DNA from 3 places in the Streptomyces sp. CNH189 genome. Region 2 is predicted to be linked to each of the others. Evidence: predicted binding sites of a transcription regulator. Region 2 holds the regulator's gene; each other region holds the start of a gene.
The links. Region 2 encodes HrcA, which represses chaperone genes, less so after heat shock. Its sites were predicted from a motif close to TTNGCACTCNGNNNNNCNGAGTGCNAA; they were not measured.
Positions count from the first base shown of each region.

Region 1: a site for HrcA is predicted at 2,627-2,653, ahead of groL (chaperonin GroEL). Genes of this name have one in related genera too.
Region 3: a site for HrcA is predicted at 2,716-2,742, ahead of groES (co-chaperone GroES). Genes of this name have one in related genera too.

Region 1 is NZ_AZUS01000005.1:125,027-129,797, forward strand. Features, by position in the region: SAM riboswitch class I at 1-56, shown strand, start outside; gene thrC (threonine synthase) at 74-1,375, shown strand; gene B100_RS0109205 (MoaD/ThiS family protein) at 1,465-1,740, shown strand; gene B100_RS0109210 (cold-shock protein) at 2,171-2,374, shown strand; gene groL (chaperonin GroEL) at 2,817-4,439, shown strand; gene B100_RS0109220 (NADH:flavin oxidoreductase) at 4,662-4,771, shown strand, end outside.
Region 2 is NZ_AZUS01000031.1:39,784-44,554, forward strand. Features, by position in the region: gene hemW (radical SAM family heme chaperone HemW) at 1-585, shown strand, start outside; gene B100_RS0131475 (DUF3097 domain-containing protein) at 701-1,510, opposite strand; gene B100_RS0131480 (MBL fold metallo-hydrolase) at 1,545-2,273, opposite strand; gene hrcA (heat-inducible transcriptional repressor HrcA) at 2,437-3,453, shown strand; gene dnaJ (molecular chaperone DnaJ) at 3,454-4,593, shown strand.
Region 3 is NZ_AZUS01000002.1:316,243-321,013, forward strand. Features, by position in the region: gene B100_RS0104415 (THUMP-like domain-containing protein) at 1-802, opposite strand, end outside; gene B100_RS0104420 (polysaccharide deacetylase family protein) at 893-1,813, shown strand; gene B100_RS33650 (polysaccharide deacetylase family protein) at 1,810-2,589, shown strand; gene groES (co-chaperone GroES) at 2,888-3,196, shown strand; gene groL (chaperonin GroEL) at 3,347-4,771, shown strand, end outside.

The DNA of each region.
Region 1 (4,771 bases), on a different contig from region 2:
CTAGGGAAGGTGCCAAATCCGTCTCACGGCGAGATGCGTCGTGAGGAAGATGAGGAGAAAGGGCCTCGCCTCCATGGCTGTGCAGACTTTTGCAAGCACCACCGCAAGCACCACCGACTCCGCGAACACCGTCGACCTCGGCCCCGCCGCCGCGCTGTCCTGCCGCGAGTGCGGCCACCGCGTGCCTCTCGGTCCGGTCTTCGCCTGCGAGGAGTGTTTCGGCCCGCTGGAGATCGCCTACGACTTCTCGGGTTACGACACCGAAGAGCTCCGCAAGCGCATCGAGGCGGGCCCCGCGAACATCTGGCGCTACGCGCCGCTGCTGCCCGTCCCCGCGGACGTGGCGACCAAGCCCAACCTGAACCCGGGCTGGACCAAGCTGGTCCAGGCCGACAACCTGGCCCGCGAGCTGGGCGTCACCGGCGGTCTCTACGTCAAGGACGACTCCGGCAACCCCACGCACTCCTTCAAGGACCGCGTCGTCGCCCAGGCCCTGGAGGCCGCGCGCGCCTTCGGCTTCACCACGCTCTCCTGCTCCTCCACCGGCAACCTGGCCGGCGCGGTCGGTGCCGCCGCCGCCCGGGCCGGCTTCCGCTCCTGCGTGTTCATCCCGCACGACCTGGAGCAGGGCAAGATCGTCATGGCCGCCGTGTACGGCGGCGAGCTCGTCGGCATCGAGGGCAACTACGACGACGTGAACCGTTTCTGCTCCGAGCTGATCGGCGACCCGGCCGGCGAGGGCTGGGGCTTCGTCAACGTCAACCTGCGGCCGTACTACGCCGAGGGCTCCAAGACCCTCGCGTACGAGGTCTGCGAGCAGCTCGGCTGGCGGCTCCCGGACCAGATCGTGGTCCCGATCGCCTCCGGCTCGCAGCTCACGAAGATCGACAAGGGGCTGCAGGAGCTGATCAGGCTCGGGCTCGTCGAGGACCGGCCGTACAAGATCTTCGGTGCGCAGGCCGAGGGCTGCTCGCCGGTGTCCACCGCGTACAAGGCGGGGCACGACGTGGTCCGGCCGCAGAAGCCGAACACCATCGCCAAGTCGCTGGCCATCGGCAACCCGGCGGACGGCCCGTACGTGCTCGACATCGCCCGGCGCACCGGCGGCGCGGTGGAGGACGTCACGGACGAGCAGGTCGTCGACGCGATCAAGCTGCTCGCGCGCACCGAGGGGATCTTCGCGGAGACCGCGGGCGGGGTCACGGTGGGCGTGACGAAGAAGCTGATCGAGAGCGGGGCGCTGGATCCGTCCCTCACCACGGTGGTGTTGAACACCGGGGACGGGCTCAAGACGTTGGACGCTGTGGCGGGGACCGGGCTGACGGCGACGATTCGTCCCAGCCTGGAGTCGTTCCGTGAGGCCGGGCTCGTCTGAAGGCCGCTTCGTCTCTCATCCGCGGGCCGGTGGGGGTTTGTCGCGCAGTTCCCCGCGCCCCTGGGAAGTCATCCGACCGGAGGTTCAAAGTGAGTGTTACCGTCCGTATTCCTACCATTCTGCGTACCTACACCGGGGGCAAGGCCGAGGTCGCCGCCGAGGGCGGGACCCTCGGCGAGGTCATCAAGGACCTGGAGAAGAACCACACCGGCATCGCCGCCCGGGTCCTGGACGACCAGGGCAAGCTGCGCCGGTTCGTCAACGTCTACGTGAACGACGACGACGTGCGGTTCGAGCAGGGCCTCGAAACGGCCACCCCGGACGGGGCCGGCGTGTCGATCATCCCGGCGGTCGCCGGAGGCTGATCATTACCTTCGGTAATGACGGTTACCGAGCGTTTGCGACATTGCCCCTTCCGTGAGAGATGCGGAGGGGGCAATTCCATGTGATTGAGCGCGGTAGAGTTGGGGAACGCGCTCCCGATCCATTGATCGAGAAGCCTGAATTCCTGCCGCTGACCCGACTGGATGTAGCCAAAGTGCGGGCTCCTTTCGCGGCTTTTGTCTCCTTCGCCCGGCCCGACTTGCCCTGAATTCTGGCGAATTCTTGTCACATTCCGGACCGGTGGCGTCCAGATTTCTCGTCCGATTGACCTGTTGCAGACGGCAGTTGGACAGATACATTCAGCCGCGGTCGACGCGTTCCGGCGCACGCCCCCAACCGTTGGGGGGTGAGGTCTGACCCGGGTCCGCGAAGTGTGGATCTGTGCAAGGGCCAGTAATAGGGGAGTTAGGCATGGCTCAGGGCACCGTCAAGTGGTTCAACGCGGAGAAGGGGTACGGCTTCATCGCGGTCGACGGTGGTGCGGATGTTTTCGTCCACTACAGCGCCATCCAGATGGACGGCTACCGCACCCTTGAAGAGGGCCAGCGGGTCGAGTTCGAGATCTCGCAGGGTCAGAAGGGCCCGCAGGCCGACATGGTTCGCGTCACCGCCTGAACGCGCTACCAGCCGCACGCACATCTTCTGCCGGCGAAGGGCCCGCACCTCTCGGGGTGCGGGCCCTTCGTCATGCCCGGAACACCGGAACGCCCGGTGCGGTGGCGCTCGAAGTCCGCTAGGGGCGTGACAGGCGCGTGCGCCGCGCGCGCCGTGTTCGCGCGCGGCTGAGACCGGGCCCGAGCCCTTGGTACGCCTGGGCCGGACGGCTGCCGGGGGTCCGCCCGCCGCGACGCCGCTTCGCCGGTGTGCCTTGCACTCTCGGGGGTCGAGTGCTAATCATTGGCGTTAGCACTCTGAAGGTGAGAGTGACAACGAAGGACCGGGTCGGTGAGGCCCGCCAGGTCACGTGGGGCAAGGAACCACAGGCCGGCGAGCCGTCCGTCGCGGGCGCGGGCGCGGTCCGAAGGAATCACCCCCAGTCCTGGAGGGACCACTTCACATGGCCAAGATCATCGCGTTCGACGAGGAGGCGCGGCGCGGCCTCGAGCGCGGCATGAACCAGCTCGCGGACGCCGTGAAGGTGACGCTCGGCCCCAAGGGCCGCAACGTCGTCCTCGAGAAGAAGTGGGGCGCCCCCACGATCACCAACGATGGTGTCTCCATCGCCAAGGAGATCGAGCTCGAGGACCCGTACGAGAAGATCGGCGCCGAGCTGGTCAAGGAAGTCGCCAAGAAGACGGACGACGTCGCCGGTGACGGTACGACCACCGCGACCGTTCTCGCCCAGGCCCTGGTCAAGGAGGGCCTGCGCAACGTCGCCGCCGGCGCCAACCCGATGGCCCTGAAGCGCGGTATCGAGAAGGCCGTCGAGGCCGTCTCCGCCGCCCTGCTGGAGCAGGCGAAGGACGTCGAGACCAAGGAGCAGATCGCTTCCACGGCCTCCATCTCCGCCGCCGACGTCCAGATCGGCGAGCTCATCGCCGAGGCCATGGACAAGGTCGGCAAGGAAGGCGTCATCACCGTCGAGGAGTCCCAGACCTTCGGTCTGGAGCTGGAGCTCACCGAGGGTATGCGCTTCGACAAGGGCTACATCTCGGCGTACTTCGCCACCGACATGGAGCGTATGGAGGCCGTCCTCGACGACCCGTACATCCTGATCGCCAACTCCAAGATCTCCAACGTCAAGGACCTGCTCCCGCTCCTGGAGAAGGTCATGCAGTCGGGCAAGCCGCTGCTGATCATCGCCGAGGACGTCGAGGGCGAGGCCCTGTCGACCCTGGTGGTCAACAAGATCCGCGGCACCTTCAAGTCCGTCGCCGTCAAGGCCCCGGGCTTCGGTGACCGCCGCAAGGCCATGCTCGGCGACATCGCCATCCTCACGGGCGGCGAGGTCATCTCCGAGGAGGTCGGCCTCAAGCTGGAGAACGCCACCGTCGACCTGCTGGGCAAGGCCCGCAAGGTGGTCATCACCAAGGACGAGACCACCATCGTCGACGGTGCCGGCTCCGCCGACCAGGTCCAGGGCCGCGTGAACCAGATCCGCGCCGAGATCGAGAACAGCGACTCGGACTACGACCGCGAGAAGCTGCAGGAGCGCCTGGCGAAGCTCGCCGGCGGTGTCGCGGTCATCAAGGCCGGTGCCGCCACCGAGGTGGAGCTCAAGGAGCGCAAGCACCGCATCGAGGACGCCGTGCGCAACGCCAAGGCGGCCGTCGAGGAAGGCATCGTCGCCGGTGGTGGCGTGGCCCTGCTGCAGGCCTCCCAGGTGTTCGAGAAGCTGGAGCTCGAGGGTGACGAGGCGACCGGCGCCAACGCCGTGAAGCTCGCCCTGGAGGCCCCGCTGAAGCAGATCGCCGTCAACGGTGGTCTCGAAGGCGGCGTCGTCGTGGAGAAGGTCCGCAACCTCACGGTCGGCCACGGTCTGAACGCCGCGACCGGCGAGTACGTCGACATGATCGCCGAAGGCATCATCGACCCGGCCAAGGTGACGCGCTCCGCGCTGCAGAACGCCGCGTCGATCGCCGCGCTGTTCCTCACCACCGAGGCCGTCATCGCCGACAAGCCGGAGAAGGCCGCGGCCCCGGCCGGCGGCGGCATGCCGGGCGGTGACATGGACTTCTGAGCCTGATCCGTCAGGTTCGGACCCGTCCTACGGTCCGGAGGGCGGCACTCCCGTACGCGGGGGTGCCGCCCTTCGGCGTGTCCGGGCGCCGCCGGAGTGACCGGCGTCACGGGGGTGCGCGGGGGCGGGGCGGGAATGGCGAAGCACGCGTGTCGGTTCGAACACAGTGGGTACATGCATGCACGTACACATACCGTCCAGTATCGCGAGGAGCCCCCACCGATGACCGTCGCCGCCTCCGAAGCCACCGGCCGTGCCGCCGACGTCCTGGCCCGCCCGGTCGCCCTCAACGGGCTGACCGTGCCGAACCGTCTCGTCATGGCGCCCATGAC
Region 2 (4,771 bases):
GGCGCCGGACCGGACCATGTGTCCGCGTACGCGCTGATCGTCGAGGAGGGTACGCAGCTGGCCCGGCGGATCCGGCGGGGCGAGGTGCCGATGACGGACGACGACGTCCACGCGGACCGGTATCTGATCGCCGAGGAGCGGCTGTCGGAGGCGGGGTTCTCCTGGTACGAGGTGTCGAACTGGGCCACCTCGGAGGCGGGGCGTTGTCTGCACAACGAGCTGTACTGGCGGGGGGCCGACTGGTGGGGGGCCGGGCCCGGGGCACACTCGCACGTGGGTGGGGTGCGGTGGTGGAACGTGAAGCATCCGGGGGCGTATGCGGGGGCGCTGGCCGCGGGTAGGTCGCCGGGGGCGGGGCGGGAGGTGTTGTCCGCCGAGGATCAGCGGGTCGAGCGGATTCTGCTGGAGCTGCGGCTGCTGGACGGGGTGCCGTTGGATCTTCTCCGGGCGGACGGGCTTGCCGCTGCGCGGCGGGCGCTGTCGGACGGTTTGCTCCGTCCCGAGTCCTTCGAGGAGGGGCGGGCTGCCCTCACCCTGCGGGGGCGGCTGCTGGCTGACGCCGTGGTGCGCGACCTGGTCGACTGACCGGAGGTTTCCTCGCCCCCGCCGCCCCTTCCCGTCCCGAGGCTCCGCCCCGGACCCCGCTCCTCAAACGCCGGACGGGCTGATTCTCAGCCCGTCCGGCCCCAGGGGCGACGGGTCAGGATGACGGGGCCGTCACGAAGTCGATGAGTTCCTCCACGCGCCCGAGGAGCTGGGGCTCCAGGTCCTTGAACGAGTGGACGGAGCCAAGGATCCGCTTCCACGCCTCACCCGTGTTGGCCACCCGCCACCCCAGCGCCTCGCACACCCCCGTCTTCCAGTCCTGCCCCCGCGGCACCCGGGGCCAGCCGGCGATCCCCACGGACGCCGGCTTCACCGCCTCCCAGATGTCGATGTACGGGTGACCGACCACCAGCGCGTGCTCACTCGTCACCGCCTGGGCGATCCGCCACTCCTTGGAACCCGGCACCAGGTGGTCCACCAGCACCCCCAGCCGCGCGTCCGGCCCGGGGCCGAAGGACTCGACGATCGACGGCAGGTCGTCCACGCCCTCCAGGTACTCCACGACCACGCCCTCGATGCGCAGGTCGTCGCCCCACACCTTCTCGACCAGCTCGGCGTCGTGCCGGCCCTCGACGTAGATGCGTCCCGCGCGGGCGACGCGCGCCCGAGCGCCCGGGACGGCCACCGAGCCGGACGCCGTGCGGGTGGGCCGCGCCGGGCCGGACGCGGGCCGGACCAGCGTGACGACGCGCCCCTCCAGCAGGAACCCGCGCGGCTCCAGCGGGAACACCCGGTGCTTGCCGAAGCGGTCCTCCAGGGTGACCGTGCCCGCCTCGCAGCGGATCACGGCACCGCAGAAGCCGGTGCCGGGCTCCTCCACCACGAGGCCCGGCTCGGCGGCGACCTCGGGCGCGGGCTGCGACTTCTTCCACGGAGGGGTCAGATCGGCGGAGTACTGGCGCATTCCGCCGACGATACGAGGATCGTGCCGGGGGCGATCAGTCCGACACGCCGAACCGGGCCGCCAGCGCGTCCCGTTGGGCCCGCACGAACCCCGCGTCGACCACCGCTCCGTGACCGGGCACGTACACCGCGTCCTCGCCGCCGAGCCGGAGCAGCCGGTCCAGCGCGTCCGGCCAGCGGGACGGCACGGCGTCGGGTCCGGCCTGCGGTTCGCCCGACTCCTCGACCAGGTCGCCGCAGAAGACGACCCCCGGGTCGCCGGGCACCAGGACGGCGAGGTCGTGGGCGGTGTGGCCCGGGCCCACGTTCGCCAGCAGCACCCGCCGCCCGCCGCCCAGGTCGAGCGTCCACTCCCCGGACACCGCGTGCCGGGGCGGCGTCAGCGCGTCCACCGCCTCGTCCGCCACCCGCGCGTCCAGCCCCCAGCGCACCGCGTCCGCGCGCAGCTCCTCGCGCCCCCGCCCGGAGAGCGCCGCGTCCAGCCCGACCGCGCCGTACACCTCGGCGCCCGCGAACGCCGACGCCCCGAGGACGTGATCGAAGTGGGGGTGGGTGAGCGCGAGATGTGTCACACGGCGGCTGGTCAGCTCCAGCGCCTCGGTCCGCAACCGCGCGCCCTCGGCCGGCGCGGAGCCCGCGTCGACGGCCAGGAGGCCGTCGGTGCCCACCACGAGCCCCGCCGTGCAGTCCCACACCGGCAGCCGGCGCCGACCGACCCCCGGCGCCAGTTGCTCCCATCCCGACTCTTCCCAAGTCACGGTCATGACCGGGACGCTAGCGGGGGACGACGACGCCGGGCACGGCGGCACGGACCGGCCTTGCCGGGGGCGTACCCCCCGGCCGTACACTGGGCCGGGGAAGTCTGGCACTCGCGTGCGAAGAGTGCCAGGGTCGTTACCGGGCGGAAGTCAGCTGGAGGTGTGCGTGATGCTCAGTGAACGCAGGCTCCAGGTGTTGCGCGCGATCGTCCAGGACTACGTGGGCACCGAGGAGCCCGTCGGCTCCAAGGCGCTCACCGAGCGGCACAACCTCGGCGTCTCCCCGGCCACCGTGCGCAACGACATGGCGGCCCTGGAGGACGAGGGCTTCATCGCCCAGCCGCACACCAGTGCCGGGCGCATCCCCACCGACAAGGGCTACCGGCTGTTCGTCGACAAGCTGGCCGGCGTCAAGCCGATGAGCCCGCCCGAGCGGCGGGCCATCCAGAACTTCCTCGAGGGCGCCGTCGACCTCGACGACGTCGTGGCCCGGACGGTGCGGCTGCTGGCGCAGCTCACCCGCCAGGTCGCCGTGGTGCAGTACCCCTCGCTGACCCGGTCGACGGTGCGGCACGTGGAGCTGCTGTCCCTCGCCCCGGCGCGGCTGATGCTGGTGCTGATCACCGACACCGGCCGGGTCGAGCAGCGCATGGTCGACTGCCCGGCGCCGTTCGGTGAGGCGTCCCTGGCCGACCTGCGGGCGCGGCTCAACAGCCGGGTCGCGGGGCGCCGGTTCAGCGATGTGCCGAGTCTGGTGGAGGACCTCCCGGAGGCCTTCGAGGCCGACGACCGCGGTACGGTCTCCACGGTGCTCTCCACTCTCCTGGAGACGCTCGTCGAGGAGAACGAGGAGCGGCTGATGATCGGCGGTACCGCCAACCTCACCCGCTTCGGACACGACTTCCCCCTCACGATCCGGCCCGTCCTGGAGGCGCTGGAGGAGCAGGTCGTGCTCCTCAAGCTGCTCGGCGAGGCGCAGGATCCGGGTGTGACCGTACGGATCGGTCACGAGAACGCCCACGAAGGACTCAACTCCACGTCCGTCGTGTCGGTCGGCTACGGTTCGGGCGGCGAGGCTGTCGCCAAGCTCGGCGTGGTCGGACCGACCCGCATGGACTACCCCGGAACGATGGGAGCGGTACGCGCAGTGGCACGGTACGTCGGACAGATCCTGGCGGAGTCATAGGTGGCCACGGACTACTACGCCGTACTCGGCGTACGCCGCGACGCGTCGCAGGAAGAGATCAAGAAGGCCTTCCGGCGGCTCGCCCGCGAGCTGCATCCGGACGTCAATCCGGATCCGAAGACCCAGGAGCGGTTCAAGGAGATCAACGCCGCCTACGAGGTGCTGTCGGACCCACAGAAGAAGCAGGTCTACGACCTCGGCGGCGACCCGCTGTCCCAGTCCGGCGGCGCCGGCGGCGCGGGCGGCTTCGGGGCCGGCGGGTTCGGCAACTTCTCCGACATCATGGACGCGTTCTTCGGCACGGCGTCGCAGCGCGGGCCGCGCTCGCGCACCCGCCGGGGCCAGGACGCCATGATCCGCATCGAGGTGGAACTGGACGAGGCCGCGTTCGGCACGACCAAGGACATCCAGGTCGACACGGCGGTCGTCTGCACCACGTGCAGCGGCGAGGGCGCCGCGCCCGGCACCAGCGCGCAGACGTGTGACATGTGCCGCGGCCGCGGTGAGGTCTCACAGGTCACCCGGTCCTTCCTGGGCCAGGTCATGACGTCCCGCCCGTGCCCGCAGTGCCAGGGCTTCGGCACCGTCGTGCCCACGCCCTGCCCGGAGTGCGCGGGCGACGGCCGGATCCGCTCCCGCCGCACGCTCACGGTGAAGATCCCGGCCGGTGTCGACAACGGCACCCGGATCCAGCTGGCGGGCGAGGGCGAGGTCGGCCCGGGCGGCGGCCCCGCCGGTGACCTGTACGTCGAGATCCACGAGCTGCCGCACTCGCAGTTCCAGCGGCGCGGCGACGACCTGCACTGCACGGTCACGCTGCCGATGACAGCGGCGTCGCTGGGCACCAAGGTGCCGCTGGAGACGCTGGACGGCCTGGAGGAGGTCGACATCCGGCCCGGCACCCAGTCCGGCCAGTCGATCCCGCTGCACGGCCGGGGTGTCACCCATCTGCGGGGCGGCGGTCGCGGTGACCTCATCGTCCACGTCGAGGTGCAGACCCCGACCAAGCTGGACCCGGAGCAGGAGCGCGTGCTGCGGGAGCTGGCCAAGCTGCGCGGCGAGGAACGGCCCCAGGGCCAGTTCCAGCCCGGGCAGCAGGGGCTGTTCTCCCGGCTGAAGGACGCCTTCAACGGACGCTGACCGGCGTGCGCCGGGGCGAGGCCGCTGCTGCCGGGGGGTCCGGGGGTCGCCCCCGGGGGCAGGCACAGTCAGCCCGGGCAGCAGGGGCTGTTCTCCCGGCTGAAGGACGCCTTCAACGGGCGCTGACCCGCTTTCCCGCGGAGGGCCGCCGATGTGCTCGGCGGCCCGCCGAAAAGTG
Region 3 (4,771 bases), on a different contig from region 2:
CGGGGTCCGGGAGCAGGGTGGCGGGGGTGGCGTGGATCCCGGCCACGGCGGGCAGCAGGGTCGCCCGCCGCGCCCCCGGCGTCACCCCGGAGCCGAACCACAGCATGGCCTCCTTCACGTCCCCGCCGTCCGAGACCCACTCCGCCGTCGCCTCGGCGGGGATCGCCTCGTGCGGGATGCCGGGTGCGATCTTCAGCAGACCCCGCGGGGCCTTCAGCGCGGCGGACACCGCCCAGGACAGGGGCGGGGAGTAGGCCTCCGGGTCGAAGATCCGGCCGCGCTTGGAGGAGCGCCGGGCCGGGTCGACGAACACGGCGTCGTATCCGGCCGTGTCCACCTGCGTCACGTCCGCCTCGCGCACCTCGATCAGGCCGGCCAGCCCGAGCGCGTCGGCGTTGGCGCGGGCGGCCTGGCAGGTCAGCGGGTCCCGGTCGACGGCCAGCACCCGGATGCCGGCACGGGCGACGGCGATCGCGTCCCCGCCGATCCCGCAGCACAGGTCGGCGACCGACCGCACCCCGGCCGCCCACAGGCACTGCGCCCGGTACTCGGCGACGCTGCGGCGGGTCGACTGCTCGACCCCGTTCGGCGTGAAGAACATCCGCGCCGCGTCCTCCGCCCCGAACTTCACCGCCGCCCGCTGCCGCAGCCGCGCCTGGCCGAGCGCCGCCGACACCAGCTCGGCGGGATGCTCGCGGCGCAGCCGGGTCGCGACGGCGAGTTCGCGGGCGGGGTCGGTGTCGCGCACCTCGTCGAGGAGGGTGCGGCCTTCGGGGGTGAAGAGCGGGGCGAGGTCGTTCACCGGGTCATTGTGGGCCAGTCGGTGGACCGTGTGCCTCCGGCCGCGGTGTCGGGCCGGGCGCGGCCCGGTCGGCTGCGAGGATCCGGGCCCATGCGAGTAGTAGGACAAAACGATAAGAAGTGGACGCGGGTGGGTGTACGGACCGGCCTCGCGGTCCTCGCTCTCGCCGCCCTCGCCTCGGGCTGCGGTCAGGACCGCGAGCCGGTCGAACCGGCCGGCGGCCAGCAGCCCCTCCAGGCGCCCCCGGCCCGCGCACTCGACTCCTACGCGGGCAAGCTGAGCGCCGCACAGGCCGCGCGGGCCGCCGCCGCAAAGCGCTGGGGCCTGAAGAAGGTCCCGCTGGCCGCGCCGCCGCCCCCGGCGAAGAAGCCGAGGATCACCACCCGCGAGGGGTTCGAGGTCGACGGTCACGAACGGCTGGAGCTCCCGCCGGTGTTCACCACCGTCCCCGTCGAGGAGAAGGTCGTCTTCCTCACCATCGACGACGGCGCCGAGAAGGACCCCGAGTTCCTGCGGATGATGAGCGAGCTGAAGGTGCCGTACAGCGCCTTCCTCAGCGACTACGTCGTCAACGACGACTACGGCTACTTCAAGGACATGCAGAAGCGGGGCGTGAGCCTGCACAACCACACGCTCCACCACCCCTACCTGCCGGCGCTCTCCCGCGCCAAGCAGAAGCGGGAGATCTGCGGCATGCAGGACGTCGTCGAGGAGCACTACGGCACCCGCCCGGTCCTCTTCCGCCCGCCCTACGGCAACTACGACAAGAACACCCTGCGCGCCGCCAAGAGCTGCGGGATCACCCACGTCCCGCTGTGGAACGAGGAGGTCTTCGTCGACCACTGGGAGTACCGCGAATGGGACCGGAAGATCCACCCCGGTGACATCGTGCTCTCCCACTTCCGCGGCCGTGACGACTGGAAGGGCACCATGCCGGACATGATCCGCCGCTTCCTCGACAAGGTCACGGCAGAGGGGTACGCCGTGGGCAGGCTGGAGGACTACCTGTGAGGTGGCGCGGGGCTCCGTGGCTCCTCCCCGCGGCCCTCGCCCTGCTCGCCGCCGCCGGGTGCGCGGCGCCGGCCGGCGTGGGACACGTGTCCTCCCGGGCCGCGCCGACGGCCCCCGCCACCGCCCCGCTCCCGCCGGTCGTCGACCACGTCACGACCGACGACGGCACCGTCTTCCTCACCTACGACGACGGCGCCGAACGCGACCCCCGCTTCATCGACCTGGTACGCGAGCGCAGGCTGCCCGTCAGCATGTTCCTCACCGACAGCGTGATGGGCCCCGGCTACGGCCACTTCGCCCGCCTGCGCGCGGTCGGCGCGAACCTGCAGAACCACACCCTGGACCACCCCGCCCTGCCCGGCCTGCCCTACGCGGGGCAACGCGCCCAGATCTGCGGCCAGCAGCGCAAGCTGGCGTCCCGCTTCGGCATCCGCCCCCGCCTCTTCCGCCCGCCGTACGGCACGTACGACACCACCACGCTGCGCGCCGCCGCCGACTGCGGCATCGCGGCGGTGGTGCTGTGGCGCGTGACCCTCGAACCGGACGGCCACCTCACGTACGCCCACGGCCCGCACCGGCTGCGCCCCGGCGACATCGTCTCCGTACCGTCGGGCGAGGCCCCGCCCCTGTCCCTCGCGGAACGCACGACACGGCTCCTGACGGAACTGGACGAGCGGAACTTGAAGGTGGGCAGACTCGAGGACCACGTAGGCCGGCATCCCGGCCCGGCCGCTCCCGGCCCGTCCGACGCCACTCCCAGGCCGTCCGGCGCTTGAGGACGAGGCCCGAAGGGCCGGGCAGGGGGGCCGGGGGCGCAGCCCCCGGGGCGGCCACACCAGCACCGGCACCACACCACCCCGCGCCGAAGAACGCCCCCCACCCCCCGACGCGCCGCACGGCAATTGGCACTCCGCTTGACCGAGTGCTAATCGCGGTCATAGTCTCAGGTCTGGCACTCCCCCCTGGAGAGTGCCAACACGCGACGGGCAGGTCCGGCACCCGCGACGACGGATCGACCTGGTCGCCACCTCAGACAGTTAACCCCGTGAGATCTCCGAAGGGGGAGGTCGGATCGTGACGACCGCCAGCTCCAAGGTTGCCATCAAGCCGCTCGAGGACCGCATCGTGGTCCAGCCGCTCGACGCCGAGCAGACCACGGCTTCGGGCCTGGTCATTCCGGACACTGCCAAGGAGAAGCCCCAGGAGGGCGTCGTCCTGGCCATCGGTCCGGGCCGCGTCGAGGACGGCAAGCGCGTCGAGCTCGACGTAAAGGTCGGCGACGTCGTTCTGTACAGCAAGTACGGCGGCACCGAGGTCAAGTACAACGGCGAGGAGTACCTCGTCCTCTCGGCCCGCGACGTCCTCGCGATCGTCGAGAAGTAAGAGTTCTCCGGGGCCCGCCCCGGAGAACTCGACCTCGTAGCAAGTACTTCTGCTCGAACACTGCGCCCCTGGCCCCAGCATCCGACAAGGAGCCGGGTGGCCCAGGGGCGCAGTGATTTCATCTAGATTTCCGAGAGGGCTCCCGCTGCCATGGCGAAGATCCTGAAGTTCGACGAGGACGCCCGTCGCGCCCTCGAGCGCGGCGTCAACAAGCTTGCCGACACGGTGAAGGTGACGATCGGCCCCAAGGGCCGCAACGTCGTCATCGACAAGAAGTTCGGCGCCCCGACCATCACCAATGACGGTGTCACGATCGCCCGCGAGGTGGAGATCGAGGACCCGTACGAGAACCTCGGCGCGCAGCTGGTGAAGGAGGTGGCGACCAAGACCAACGACATCGCGGGTGACGGCACCACCACCGCCACCGTGCTGGCCCAGGCGCTGGTCCGCGAGGGCCTGAAGAACGTCGCCGCCGGTGCTTCCCCGGCCGCCCTGAAGAAGGGCATCGACGCCGCCGTCGCCGCCGTGTCCGAGGACCTCCTCGCGACCGCGCGCCCGATCGACGAGAAGTCCGACATCGCCGCGGTCGCCGCGCTGTCCGCCCAGGACCAGCAGGTCGGCGAGCTCATCGCCGAGGCGATGGACAAGGTCGGCAAGGACGGTGTCATCACCGTCGAGGAGTCCAACACCTTCGGTCTGGAGCTGGACTTCACCGAGGGCATGGCCTTCGACAAGGGCTACCTGTCGCCGTACTTCGTGACGGACCAGGAGCGCATGGAGGCCGTCCTCGACGAGCCGCAGATCCTGATCACGCAGGGCAAGATCTCCGCCATCGCGGACCTGCTGCCGCTGCTGGAGAAGGTCATCCAGGCCAACGCCTCCAAGCCGCTGCTGATCATCGCCGAGGACGTCGAGGGCGAGGCCCTGTCCACCCTCGTCGTCAACAAGATCCGCGGCACCTTCAACGCCGTCGCCGTCAAGGCGCCCGGCTTCGGTGACCGCCGCAAGGCGATGCTGCAGGACATGGCCGTCCTCACCGGCGCCACGGTCGTCTCCGAGGAGGTCGGCCTCAAGCTCGACCAGGTCGGCCCGGACGTGCTCGGCTCCGCCCGCCGCGTCACCGTCACCAAGGACGACACCACCATCGTCGACGGTGCCGGCAAGAAGGACGACGTGCAGGGCCGCGTCGGCCAGATCAAGGCCGAGATCGAGGCCACGGACTCCGACTGGGACCGCGAGAAGCTCCAGGAGCGCCTCGCGAAGCTGGCCGGCGGCGTGTGCGTGATCAAGGTCGGCGCCGCCACCGAGGTGGAGCTGAAGGAGAAGAAGCACCGTCTGGAGGACGCCATCTCCGCGACCCGCGCCGCGGTCGAGGAGGGCATCGTCTCCGGTGGTGGCTCCGCGCTGGTCCACGCCGTCAAGGTCCTCGAGGGCAACCTCGGCAAGACCGGCGACGAGGCCACCGGTGTCTCCGTGGTCCGCAAGGCCGCCGTCGAGCCGCTGCGCTGGATCGCCGAGAACGCCGGCCTCGAGGGCTACGTCATCGTCTCCAAGGTCGCCGAGCTGGAGAAGGGC